DNA from 4 places in the Pectobacterium actinidiae genome. Region 4 is predicted to be linked to each of the others. Evidence: predicted binding sites of a transcription regulator. Region 4 holds the regulator's gene; each other region holds the start of a gene.
What was found. The regulator Fur, encoded in region 4, represses iron uptake genes when iron is present. The targets are predictions, from matches to a motif close to ATAATAATGAGAACNACTATCAA.
Positions count from the first base shown of each region.

Region 1: a site for Fur is predicted at 1,455-1,477, ahead of KKH3_RS16390 (TonB-dependent siderophore receptor). Genes of this name have one in related genera too.
Region 2: a site for Fur is predicted at 1,450-1,472, ahead of KKH3_RS00520 (TonB-dependent receptor domain-containing protein). Genes of this name have one in related genera too.
Region 3: a site for Fur is predicted at 1,430-1,452, ahead of KKH3_RS01335 (isochorismate synthase). Genes of this name have one in related genera too.

Region 1 covers NZ_JRMH01000001.1:3,804,160-3,807,350, reverse strand. The annotation lists gene KKH3_RS16400 (MmgE/PrpD family protein) at 1-233, opposite strand, end outside; gene KKH3_RS16395 (helix-turn-helix transcriptional regulator) at 344-1,327, opposite strand; gene KKH3_RS16390 (TonB-dependent siderophore receptor) at 1,754-3,191, shown strand, end outside.
Region 2 covers NZ_JRMH01000001.1:111,784-114,974, reverse strand. The annotation lists gene parC (DNA topoisomerase IV subunit A) at 1-193, opposite strand, end outside; gene KKH3_RS00530 (SUKH-3 domain-containing protein) at 383-886, opposite strand; gene KKH3_RS00525 (DUF2314 domain-containing protein) at 999-1,334, opposite strand; gene KKH3_RS00520 (TonB-dependent receptor domain-containing protein) at 1,586-3,191, shown strand, end outside.
Region 3 covers NZ_JRMH01000001.1:295,973-299,163, forward strand. The annotation lists gene KKH3_RS01325 (TonB-dependent receptor domain-containing protein) at 1-15, opposite strand, end outside; gene KKH3_RS01330 (MFS transporter) at 91-1,344, opposite strand; gene KKH3_RS01335 (isochorismate synthase) at 1,688-2,884, shown strand; gene KKH3_RS01340 ((2,3-dihydroxybenzoyl)adenylate synthase) at 2,881-3,191, shown strand, end outside.
Region 4 covers NZ_JRMH01000001.1:1,208,960-1,212,150, forward strand. The annotation lists gene glnS (glutamine--tRNA ligase) at 44-1,702, shown strand; gene fur (ferric iron uptake transcriptional regulator) at 1,770-2,219, opposite strand; gene fldA (flavodoxin FldA) at 2,549-3,076, opposite strand.

The DNA of each region.
Region 1 (3,191 bases), 2.6 Mb from region 4:
AGTACGTGACCGGCATAACCCAGTATCAGACTACGCGTCAGGCTGTCCGTACCGCTGAAAACCTGCTTTAACGGTGCGAGCCCGCTATCGGCAATGGCTCCCTGCGTGATAGGGAGCGCGGTGGAGATAAAATCGGTTACGCCTTCACGGGCGGCATCAATCGCTTCTCGATTGGGTTCGCTATGGATGATGTAGTGGGCAAGCGTTGCGGTGATATCAGTCTGATTGATCATGAGTCGTCATGTGTCGCTGGCATAAAAGCACTAATTTACTGCGCATTATTGAGTGGCGATTAATAACCAGATGGAATAACAAATTTCATTTGGTTATTAGTGATTCAATATCAGAAGCGGTCTTTTAACTGACCCGGCGTAATACCGAATGCACGGCGCAGGGCGGTGGCAAAGTTGGCTGGGCTGTTGTAACCGGCGATGCTGGCCGCTTGCGCAATACCGATGCCATCTTTCTGCAAGGCCAGCATGGCACGCTGCAAACGGCAGTTACGCAGGTATTCAAAAACGCTCATATTGAACGTTTGACGGAAATGGCGCTGCAACGTGCTTTCACTCATGTTGACGCTTTTGGCGATTTCGCTCATCGATAGATTATCGGCGCTGCCGCTTTCCAGCATCTCTTTGATCTGTTGAATGCGATGGTAGCTGCGCAGGGTGACACCGCTGCTTTTCTCCTGCGCCACGCTGGCGGTTAATGAAGTAAACGCCTCGATAATCAGGCTCATACACTGCATTTCCAGATAAAGGCGCTGGAGCGGTGTTTGACAAGGTTCTGCGTCCAGCGTTTGTAAGGCAATCGCCAGCGCCTGTCGGGACGGTGTCCACAGGTGTGTCGCCAGATGAGTCTGCGTGAAATCGTGGATGGCCTGCCAGTCGCCAACGGTATCCATCATATTGCCGTACAGCCATTCCCTGTCGAACGTCAGCGTAATCGTCCTTTCATATTCATCACGCTTGCCGATACGGGTAAACATCGTCGGCTCTGTCAGCGTAATCAGCGAGGCGGGCTGGTTCTCTCCCAGATGCAGTTCCTGATGACCAAATGAGATATGCGCATTGCCACTCACCACGATGGCTAGCTTGATCGCGCCATCCAGCAGGTTTTGGGTTTTCATGTTGTGGCGATTAATCACATCCGCGGTATGCAGGATCAGATGCGGGTTGAGCTGCATGACAGTGAACGACCCAAATAGCACTGGCGTGTTATCGATCAGCCGAGGGCCGATAAAACGGTAATTGTTCGCAACCAGGCTCGATTGCTGAACGATATGATCTTTATAGATCGGCTTTGATGATTGAGTGAAGCTGCGCACGTGATTACCTATCTGATTAAACCCTTCGACCTGCGCCTTCCATTTTGATGCTTTGGCAAAACATTTTGCTGCTAGAGCAAACCCCGTCCTGAATGACAAATGTAACAATGACCGCGCCAAAATGGTAATGCAAATACTTCTCAATAGCATTTTTCGTTGGGAACATCACATTGTACGATAAATGCATTTTCCATTTCCGGCCATGCGGAGAAAAGGGCTGATTGATTACACACAGCATTTCATAACAACACAACGTGATGCCCGTTGGCATGACGCTTCTCTCCCGATAACCGCCACGTCTGCGCGTTTTATCTCCGCCATTATTCAGCGCGTTTGCTGATTGTCGTTTAGGTGTCGCTGTACCGGCTGCGATGTTGATCCTTTTTCAGGCTACTTATTCATTTCTTACAGGGCAGGATAATTTTGATGAAACTACCACAATCGCGTCGTTATCTGGCGACGCTCATTGGCGTTAGCTGCGGGATGACATCGTTTCTGAGTGCGGCGCAAACCTCGACGACGTCTTCAACAGAACCTGCCCCTCAGGTGCAGAATCAGGCCGAAAATAAAGCGTCGGGCGATACGATGGTGGTGACGGCCGCTGAGCAAACCCGTCAGGCTCCGGGCGTGTCGGTGATTACGGCTGAGGATATCAGCAAGCGTCCGCCTGCTAACGATCTGTCAGATCTGATTCGCACTATGCCGGGTGTTAATCTGTCTGGTAACTCAACCAGCGGCCAGCGCGGTAACAATCGCCAGATCGATATCCGTGGTATGGGACCGGAAAACACGCTGATTCTGGTGGATGGCAAACCTGTATCGAGCCGTACCGCTGTGCGTTACGGCTGGCGCGGCGAGCGCGATACCCGTGGTGACACCAACTGGGTGCCTGCCGACATGGTTGAGCGTATTGAAGTGCTGCGCGGCCCGGCGGCGGCACGCTATGGTAACGGTGCGGCGGGCGGTGTGGTCAACATCCTCACCAAACAGCCGACGCAGGAATGGCACGGCACCTGGAACACCTACCTGAACGCGCCGGAGCATAGCTCGGAAGGCGCCACCAAGCGTACCGATTTCAGCCTGATGGGCGGCCTGACCGACAGCCTGAGCTTCCGTCTGTATGGTAACCTGAATAAAACCGAGGCCGATGCACGCGATATTAACGAAGGGCATCAGTCTGCACGCGCAGGTAATCAGTCAGCTTCACTGCCTTCCGGGCGCGAAGGGGTGCGTAATAAGGATATCAACGGTCTGTTGCGCTGGGATATGACCGAGCAACAGTCGCTGGAGTTTGAAACGGGTTACAGCCGTCAGGGCAATATCTATGCGGGTGATTCGCAAAACACCAACACTAACGCGCTGGTTGTCAGTAATTATGGCAAGGAAACTAACCGCATGTACCGCCAGAATTTTGCGGTTACGCATCGCGGCTACTGGGACAGCGGCGTCAGTTCTACGTCGTATCTGCAATATGAACGTACGCACAATACCCGTATTCTTGAGGGGCTGTCCGGCGGCTTAGAAGGTATTTTTGATACCAATAATCCGAACCAATACGGCACCATCAAACTGGATAATTTTACCGCGCACAACGAGGTCAATCTTCCGCTGAATCTGTGGGTCGATCAGGTGCTCACGTTTGGGGTTGAATGGAACGAACAGAAGATGACGGATCCGGTGTCGAACACGCAGACGACAACCGAAGCGGGCAGCGTGGGGTCGCTGAGCAGCAGTGGTCGCAGTGAGAAATCTGCCGCGCGTCTGGCTTCGGCCTTCGTGGAAGATAACGTCCAACTGACGGACAGTACCATTCTGACGCCAGCGCTGCGTGTCGATCATCACAGCACGGCAGGCACCAACTGGA
Region 2 (3,191 bases), 1.1 Mb from region 4:
TAAACTTGGCGCTGGCATTCAGCCCCAGCTCGGACATCGCATAGACAATGCGACGCTGCACGGGCTTCAGGCCATCGCCAATGAACGGCAATGCCCTGTCCATGATGACGTACATGGAATAATTTAGGTATGCATTTTCGGTAAACGTGCGCAGCGCAAGGCTTTCTGCGCCGTCATGAGTCATCTCACTCATTTATCTCACTTCCCTCACATCGCGGCGCGATGGTTACGCTTTCCGGCACGCCATAGCGGCGGTATGTTTGGCGGGAATAGTACCTTATCTGATGAGGTGATGTCACAGAGAACAATCTCACAGAGAACCGCGCTGCGGCTCCACATTCGTTATGGCCGATGTGAATCCGACGATTGCCAGAGAAGGTGGCTAGCGGTAGCGGTGAACGCTCGGATGATCTGCGGTAATCGTTTCGCCATATACGGATATTGACGATTGATCGGGGCGCAGCATGGGTTTCCCCTTCAGACCCAGCAGAATACGCTCAACGGCGGCACCAAAAGATGCACCTTCAAACCAGAATGCCTCATGGATAAAACTCATCCCGTAACAAGCGCCCTCGCAGTCCATCAGCAAAGCCGCGTGTGAATGATGGGTCTCGCCGATCAGAATCAGCGTCGTATTCAGAATACCTTGCCACTCGAGCAGCGTGTCATCTTCCTGCAAATCCTCACTGCCGCCAAAAATAATGTCACCGCTGGCGCACTCTTTTCCTGCACCGCTCAGCCCAACCGTTAGCCCGCCGAACGCATGCAGGATGGCAGCAGCCGGATGGTTCTCCGGCACAAACGGCGGGATTGGTTGCTCGCCGGCACGTGGCAAGCCTGCCGCCTGAAACAGTGGAAGAACAGATTCGGGTATTTCAATCGGCATCGTGAGTCATCTCGCGGTGGCAGTGAAGGAAGACGTCAGCGTGTATTTCGCCGTCGCTGGCGGATACGCGTATTGTATCAACCATCAAAACAGCGCACGGCTAGCGATACGGCTATTCACCCTTTCCATAAATGCCAATCACGTGACGAGCATGAAACGTCACACTCTGGCCGCACTGCACGCAATCACTTCCCTTCGGGTCATTATCTAAAACACCTTCGTAAAGCGTCTCGTGCTTTTTCGTCACGTTGACCCACATTCTTTCCACCGATAGATCATCAGCGCCAGCGGTCTCTTCCATACGGAAGATCAATTTAACAAAATCGCCAGGCACCAATGACTCACGTACTGCTTTGTCCGGGATCCAGAATGAATCTGGGTGCTCGCGGTTAAGCGCTTCGCCATCGTCCAGCTCGTAGTGATCGGTTTCATAAGTCGGCAGTTTCATTACACCTCATTGATACATAACGTATACGCGGTCACTTCATCATTAATAGAGAACATACCGTTTCATTAAGAATTATTCATCTTCATTGCAACAACAAATGATAATGCTTAGCATGTTGATAATAATTATCATTTCCACATGATAATTAATGTTATACGTCGTTTTGCATTTCCTTTGCAGACGTTAGCTACCAGCACGCCATATTTCCCCCAACGCCGCTGGCCAGAACAACCTTATAGCAGAGTATCATTATGTTAATTAACAAGAATTTAAATAAAATTCTTCTCACCGGCATCTTGACTGGCGTCGCACTGAACAGCATGGCAGCGGATAGCACCACGAGCAACAACACACTCAGCGAGAAGAATCCAGACACGTCGGCGGCAAAAACGGGACAGACCGACGATGTGATGATCGTTAATGCACCCAAAATCGAGAAAAAAGCGGGTTCGAGTACGACGCTAACTGCCGCAGATATGCAAAAAGAAGGCGGCAATAATTTTGGCACCATCATGCGTTATCAACCTCTGGTGAGCGCAACGGGTTCCAGCGGTGGCAGTAATACAGGGAAAAGCGGCTTCGACCGCGGCGGTTACACGGGCTACAACATTCGCGGCATTGAAAGCAACCGTGTGGCGATCGATACCGATGGTATCGCCCTGCCCAATGCCACAGGCCGTAGCTACGCCAGCCGTGCCGGATTCAATACGTTCGGTATGGGGCGCGACTATATCGATCCTTACGTGTACAGCAGCGTCGATATTGAGTCAGGCGTCACCTCCGCCGAGAATACGATCAACGCACTCGGAGGCAGCGTCTCCTTTCGACCAAAATCTGCTGATGATTATCTGAAAGCGGGCAAGCAGGATTACTTCGGTTTCCAGAGTGACTACGATTCCGCCAACCATGGTTGGCATAACGGCATCACCGCCGCAGGCGGTGATGCCGAGCTACGCGGCGTTGTCGTACTCAGCCGCCGTGACGGCCAGCAAACGCGTAATAACAGCGACGAGGTAGCCGCTTACCCCGCCAACTGGCACTCTAACGCCATTTTGGCATCCGGTATTTGGCAGGCCAATGACGAGCATCAGCTCACCGGTACGCTGGATTATTACCATAAAACCAATCATACCCATTATGACTACTGGGGTAGTCTGCCAAACGACAACAACACCATTTACGGCACGGCGCAACAGAGCAGCGAGACACGCCGCTGGACCGCCAGCCTGAAAGATCGCTGGACGCCCGTCAACAACACGCTGGTCGATCTGGTTGATAGCCGCATTTACTTCCAAAACAGCGAATCACACGACAACACCTGGCTACCAGCAACCACCGGGATGGCGGCGGCAGATAGCCATCGGGTCTATTCTGACTACAACGTCACCACCTACGGCTTTGATACGCATATGGTGAAAAACTGGGATCGCCACGAATTCAGTTGGGGTCTAAACGCCAGCCAAAGCAAAACAGAACGCCCGTTCAGGCAATCGCCTAACCAGACCGGCGCCAATAACATCATGCAGCCTGAAGCCGATAGCGATAGCTATACCGTGGGGGGCTTCGTACAGGATACGATGACGTGGGATCTGGCGGGGCACGCTTTCTCGGTTGTTCCTGCCGTGCGTGCTATTCATCAGCGCACCAAACCGACCAATACGGTTCGCCTGAGCGGTGACGGCAGTGTCATCAGTGAATCTGATGTCAACAAACTGTACGGCAAAGCCAACAGTGATACGCAAGTCCTGCCTTCTCTGAGCTTCCTCTATGACATCACTCCGACGCTGACAACCTATGTGCAGTACCGTCGCGGCGCGCAGTTCCCGGATGCCAGCCAGCTTTATGGCAGCACCAACC
Region 3 (3,191 bases), 910 kb from region 4:
CGATTTTAGCTGCATGTCAAAGACCCCATCAAATGTAGAAAAATATCCCCGTAAACGTGCTGTGTTACGTGTATTGCTGACCCACTCGGTTTATTGCTGTGTAGCCTGTACCGTTTGGCGTGCGGCCATCTTTCGGCTGCGTTCAGCCAATTGCGGAATTAAGCGCATTGTCAGCAGCATGGCGGCTAGCGCAAATACGGTGCTGGCGATGGCGAGCTGCGAGAATCCGTTAATTTTTCCCTCAACGGAGGTGCTTAGATAAGCGGCAGAAGCAACGCTGGCAAGCCCTGATGCCACGTTGGCTGCGGTTCCCTGATAGGACATGAACGCGGCGCGCTGATGCGGCAGCGGAATACCTGCGGTAATTGCCAGCGTGCTGCTGGAGCGGGCTGCACTGAGCGCCATGAACAGGGTGAACACCAGATACAGGGAAAGTGAAAAAGGCAAAACGAAACCGCAGAGAATTACAACGGCCAGCAGCAGCGTCGTGACGACAATCGTCCGGCTGGCATATCCTCGATCCAACAGATTGCCGCACAGTTGCATGGTCACCATACTTGCCAGCCCACCGCAGAGATAAAGCAGGGAAATATCATCCCGCGGGAAAGCCAGATTGAACTGAAAGTAGTTGGAAAAATGGGGAATCAGCAGGAAATGCCCGAACATTTGCAGCGAAATGACCGTCAGCCCCAACAGGAAAAGGGGGGATGCTAACAGATCATGTAATACAGACGTGGGTGCCGTGGTGGGCGAAACACGACTTTGCTGAACCCGGTGCGTGGGTGGCATGGAAGGAAAGAGGCACAGCACCAACAACACCAGCAACAGGCCGCCGAGGCCGAAAATATAAAACGGTGCTTGCCAGTTAATACGGTGAGCCAACTCCAGCGACAGTGGCATGATGACGATGGCCGCAAGTGAAAAACTCATGCCGACATAGGCCAACTGCTTTCCACGCTCGTTGGCTGGCACAATATCGACCACCGCCGCCATTAAGACCCCGGATGCTGGCCCAGCCACGCAGCCCGCCAGAATAAACAACACTAAAAGATGGGTTTGGCTGGTGGCAAACATGCAGGCTGCCGTCAGGCCAAAACGCAGCGTTAGCAGCACGATTAGAGCATGTTTACGGTTAAATCTGTCCAGATAGGGAGCGGCGAGGAAGCCGACAATGGCGGAGGCAAACGTTGCACCGCCGCTAATGTAGCCGATGTTTTTGGCATCCATAGACAGTGCGCTGATGAAATCGGGGCCTAGCGGCATCACCATCATCAGGCTACCGAGGGAAAGCATGTTAATGAGCAGCGCCAGATGCACAACGGATCGGGTGTGCGGGCGGTACATGCTTTCATCCATGACGGGCTCACATTTAGACATGATTAGTAAAATATTTGCGCAGTCTAGCGCAGCTTAATTTTTCTGACAATGAATGATAAGTATTTTCATTATCATTTGTGATGTGGGTTTTATAATCAATACATTCTCGTTGCTAACCATTATCCGTTATGAAACATGCACAAAAAAATTGATTAACATCAATATAACCCCTAATTAATCGGAGTGAATAACCATTCTGTGGAAGGATTGACCGAACACGTTACTTCAGTGTAATTTAACTGCGCTTAATATAAATGATAATGATTTTAATAATCATTGGTATTTAATTTGCGAGCGCAGGAGCCGTCTTGTGGATACACTGATTACAGAAGCTGAAACATTTAGCGGGCTAACTTACTCTGAACAGACCGCTTTTTTATATGCATCGGAACACCGTAGCCTGTCTACTTCCGGCTTATTCGAACGTATTTCGTCCCCTGTTTGTGCTCAAGGCTCTCACGATGACGGGCTTAGTCCTGCAATCGCGCAGGCGTTCCAACGGGCGCGTCAGGCAGGGCAGTCGCTGCCTATTGTGGTGGGGGCCATTCCCTTTGATACTACGCAACCGTCTTGTCTCTATATCCCTGAAAGTTATACCGTTACGACGAAATCTGAACTTGTCAGCCGTGCCCGTAAGCACACGGCGGCGGGCCCTACCGCACTAACGTTAAACAGCGTCCCGAACGAATGTCAGTTTAAGTCCATCGTGGCAAAGGCCGTTGAGCGGTTCCGCCATGGTGAACTGAGCAAAGCGGTGCTGTCACGCATTCTGGACATTGAGCTGACGAGCCCCGTTAAGGCGCAAACGATCCTCAATAACCTGATGGTGCAGAACGCTGGCGGATACCACTTCTCCCTGCCGCTGCCGGATGGTTCGGTGTTGCTGGGTGCAAGTCCGGAACTGCTAGTGCGCAAGCAGGGGAACGTCATTGTCTCTAATCCGCTGGCGGGATCGGCGCGACGGATGAACGATGAGCATCTGGATTACCTGAACAGCCAGCGCCTGCTGAATTCTGGCAAAGACAAGCACGAACATAAGCTGGTAGTGGATGACATCCGCCAACGCCTGATGCCGCTGTGTTCGTCATTAACGATTCCATCAGGTCCTTCGTTGATGCACACCGCTTCCATGTGGCATTTGTCTACCGCTATCCGCGGTGAACTGGCGAACCCGGAGATGACGGCGCTTCAAATCGCCTGTCAGCTCCATCCTACCCCCGCACTGTGTGGCTTCCCCACGCAGGAAGCGCGCCAACTGATTGCTGAACTGGAACCGCACGATCGCGGCGTATTCAGCGGCATTGTCGGCTGGTGTGATGCCAACGGCGATGGCGAATGGGCGATAGCCATTCGCTGCGGCACGATCAAAAACAATAACGTCCGCCTGTTTGCTGGTGCGGGTATTGTTGAGGCGTCAGTCCCCGAGGATGAATGGGCTGAAACCGCCGCCAAATTAAACACGATGTTGAATGCGTTTGGGCTTAACTCAGGTGTGGATGGACTATGAGCATTGAATTTACGCCCTGGCCGGAGGAACTGGCACAGCGTTATCGCGACAAGGGGTACTGGGTTGGCCTGCCGCTCACGGATGCCTGGGAACGTCACCTGTCGACGCAACCTGACGCCGTTGCGGTCGTGTGTGGCGAGCGTCAGTGGAGCTATCGGGAGCTGGATCGACAGTCCTCCGCGCTGGCATCGCGCCTGACGGAAAGCGGCCTGCGCTGCGGCGACACGGCGCTGGTGCAGTTACCGAACGTGGCAGAGTTCTATCTGACCTTTTTTGCCTTGCTAAAAATGGGCGTCGCACCGGTAAA
Region 4 (3,191 bases):
ATCATTGTCGGTTATACGTCGTTTTAGCATTGAGGAATGAAGAATGAGTGAGGCTGAAGCCCGCCCAACCAACTTTATCCGTCAGATTATCGATGAAGATCTGGCGTCCGGTAAACATGAGCATATTCAGACGCGTTTCCCGCCAGAGCCGAACGGCTATCTGCATATTGGGCATGCAAAATCTATTTGCCTGAATTTTGGTATCGCGCGTGACTATCAGGGGCAATGCAACCTGCGTTTTGACGACACCAATCCGGTAAAAGAAGATATCGAGTACGTTGAGTCGATCAAACGTGACGTCGAGTGGCTGGGTTTTTCATGGAGCGGCGACGTTCGTTATTCTTCTGATTATTTCGATCAACTACATGCCTATGCGGTTGAATTGATTAGTAAAGGGCTGGCTTACGTCGATGAGCTGACGCCTGAGCAGATTCGTGAATACCGTGGTACGCTGACGGCACCAGGCAAAAACAGCCCTTATCGCGACCGTACCGTGCAAGAAAACCTGGCGCTGTTTGAAAAAATGCGCAACGGCGGGTTTGCGGAAGGGACGGCCTGTTTACGTGCAAAAATCGATATGGCATCGTCTTTTATCGTGATGCGCGATCCGGTGTTGTATCGTATTAAATTTGCCGATCATCACCAGACGGGCAACAAGTGGTGCATCTATCCGATGTATGACTTCACCCACTGCATTTCCGATGCGCTGGAAGGGATCACGCATTCACTGTGTACGCTGGAATTCCAGGATAACCGCCGTCTATATGACTGGGTGCTGGATAACATCACTATTCCTTGCCACCCGCGTCAGTACGAATTCTCCCGCCTTAATCTCGAATACGCGATTATGTCCAAGCGTAAGCTGAATCAGCTGGTTGTGGAAAACGTCGTTGAAGGATGGGACGATCCGCGTATGCCGACCATCTCTGGTCTGCGCCGTCGTGGTTACAGCGCGTCATCTATCCGTGAGTTTTGTGTGCGTATCGGCGTAACGAAGCAGGATAACAACGTGGAAATGGCCGCGCTAGAGTCCTGTATTCGTGATGACCTGAATGAGAATGCTCCACGTGCAATGGCGGTGTTGGATCCGGTCAAAGTCGTAATCGAGAATTTGCCAGCTGAGCACGAAGAATTTGTCGCGATGCCAAACCATCCGAACAAGCCGGAAATGGGCTCACGTCAGGTCGCATTCAGCCGCGAAGTTTACATCGATCGCGCTGACTTCCGCGAAGAGGCCAACAAACAGTACAAGCGTCTGGTGCTGGGTAAAGAAGTGCGTCTGCGTAATGCCTATGTGATCAAAGCTGAGCGTATTGATAAAGATGAGCAGGGCACCATCACTACGATCTACTGTAGCTATGATGCGGAAACGCTGAGCAAAGATCCGGCTGACGGCCGTAAAGTGAAAGGTGTTATCCACTGGGTTTCTGCGGCACACGCGGTACCAGCAGAATTCCGCTTGTACGATCGCCTGTTCAGTGTGGCAAATCCAGGGGCGGCGGAGGATTTCCTGTCGACGATTAATCCAGATTCACTGAAAATTACGCAAGGCTTTGTGGAAGCGAGCCTGACGCAGGCGGAAGTAGAGAAAGCGTATCAGTTTGAGCGCGAAGGCTATTTCTGTGCGGACCGCGTTTACTCCAGTGCCGAGCATTTGGTGTTTAACCGTACGGTTGGACTGCGAGATACCTGGGTAGGCTAAGGCCACGGGTAAGAAGACAAAAATAAAACCGCCTTGGCGGTTTTATTTTTTTATGCGGTCGATTTATTTATCGCGTGGAATCGTGCAGGGTTTCATCCTCTCGGCAATCCCCTTCACTGCAATGCCCATAGAGATACAGACTGTGGTTGGACAGTTTGATGCCGTGTCTTTCTGCGATCTCACGCTGACGCGCTTCGATAGACTCATCGCGGAATTCAATGACTTTGCCACAGTCGAGGCAAATTAAGTGATCGTGATGATGCTGCTGCGTCAATTCAAAGACGGATTTTCCACCTTCGAAGTTATGACGAGTGACGATACCCGCATCATCAAACTGGTTGAGTACGCGATAGACGGTAGCAAGACCAATCTCTTCGCCCATATCAATCAGTTTCTTATATAAATCTTCCGCACTGACGTGATGGCAGACAGGGTCCTGTAACACTTCCAGTATTTTCAGTCTTGGAAGAGTGACTTTCAGGCCGGCCTTCTTTAATGCGGTGTTGTTGTCAGTCATGCGGGTTTAATCCTGTTGCTTACTTATCAATGGAGGCTGCCTAGCCTATGACATCGGTCGGCTCAAAAAATGCAAAAGCGTCTCAATTATAGAACCGCGCATACAAAATGAAAACAAGCGAATGTTAACAATATTGTCCCTATTCACACTATTGGTATACAACGCAATTCGTTGTTGGTGAATGAGGAAATGATGATGCACGTACAAAGCCGATGGGATTATTGTACAGGTTTACTGATAGAAGTTAAAAAAATGTATCAATTATTATGAAAGGTTTTACCTATCAATACTGTTTTGGCTCTGATAGCGCTTATCAGAGCCAAAATGGCTTAGCCAACCAGCTCTTTCAGGTTCAGCTCATCGCTGATCTGGTTCACCCACGTTGTCACGCGTTCGCTGGTCAGTTCAGGCTGACGATCTTCATCGATAGCCAAGCCGATGAAGTGATTGTCGTCGGCGAGTCCTTTAGAGGCTTCAAAGTAATAGCCCTCTGTTGGCCAGTGACCGACAATCGTCGCGCCGCGTGGCTCAATAATGTCACGGATGGTGCCCATGGCATCACAGAAGTATTCTGCATAGTCTTCCTGATCGCCGCAGCCAAACAGAGCAACCAATTTTCCTGTGAAATCCACTTCTTCCAACGACGGGAAGAAGTCATCCCAATCGCACTGAGCTTCACCGTAATACCAGGTTGGAATACCCAGCAGCAGAATATCGAAACCTTCGAGATCTTCTTTGCTGCTTTTAGCGATGTCATGAACATCAGCAACGTTGGTGCCTAACTGCTGTTGAATCGTTTTGGCGATGTTTTCAGTGTTGCCAGTATCACTGCCAAAAAATATTCCGATGAGTGCCATGAATTGAATAACCTCTTGATTCCTAATGGTATGGTGTAATATTTCACCCACTTATCTGTTAATAATAACAGACACTCACATCGGGAGAAACTCGTATCGGTAAGGATGCGTAAAT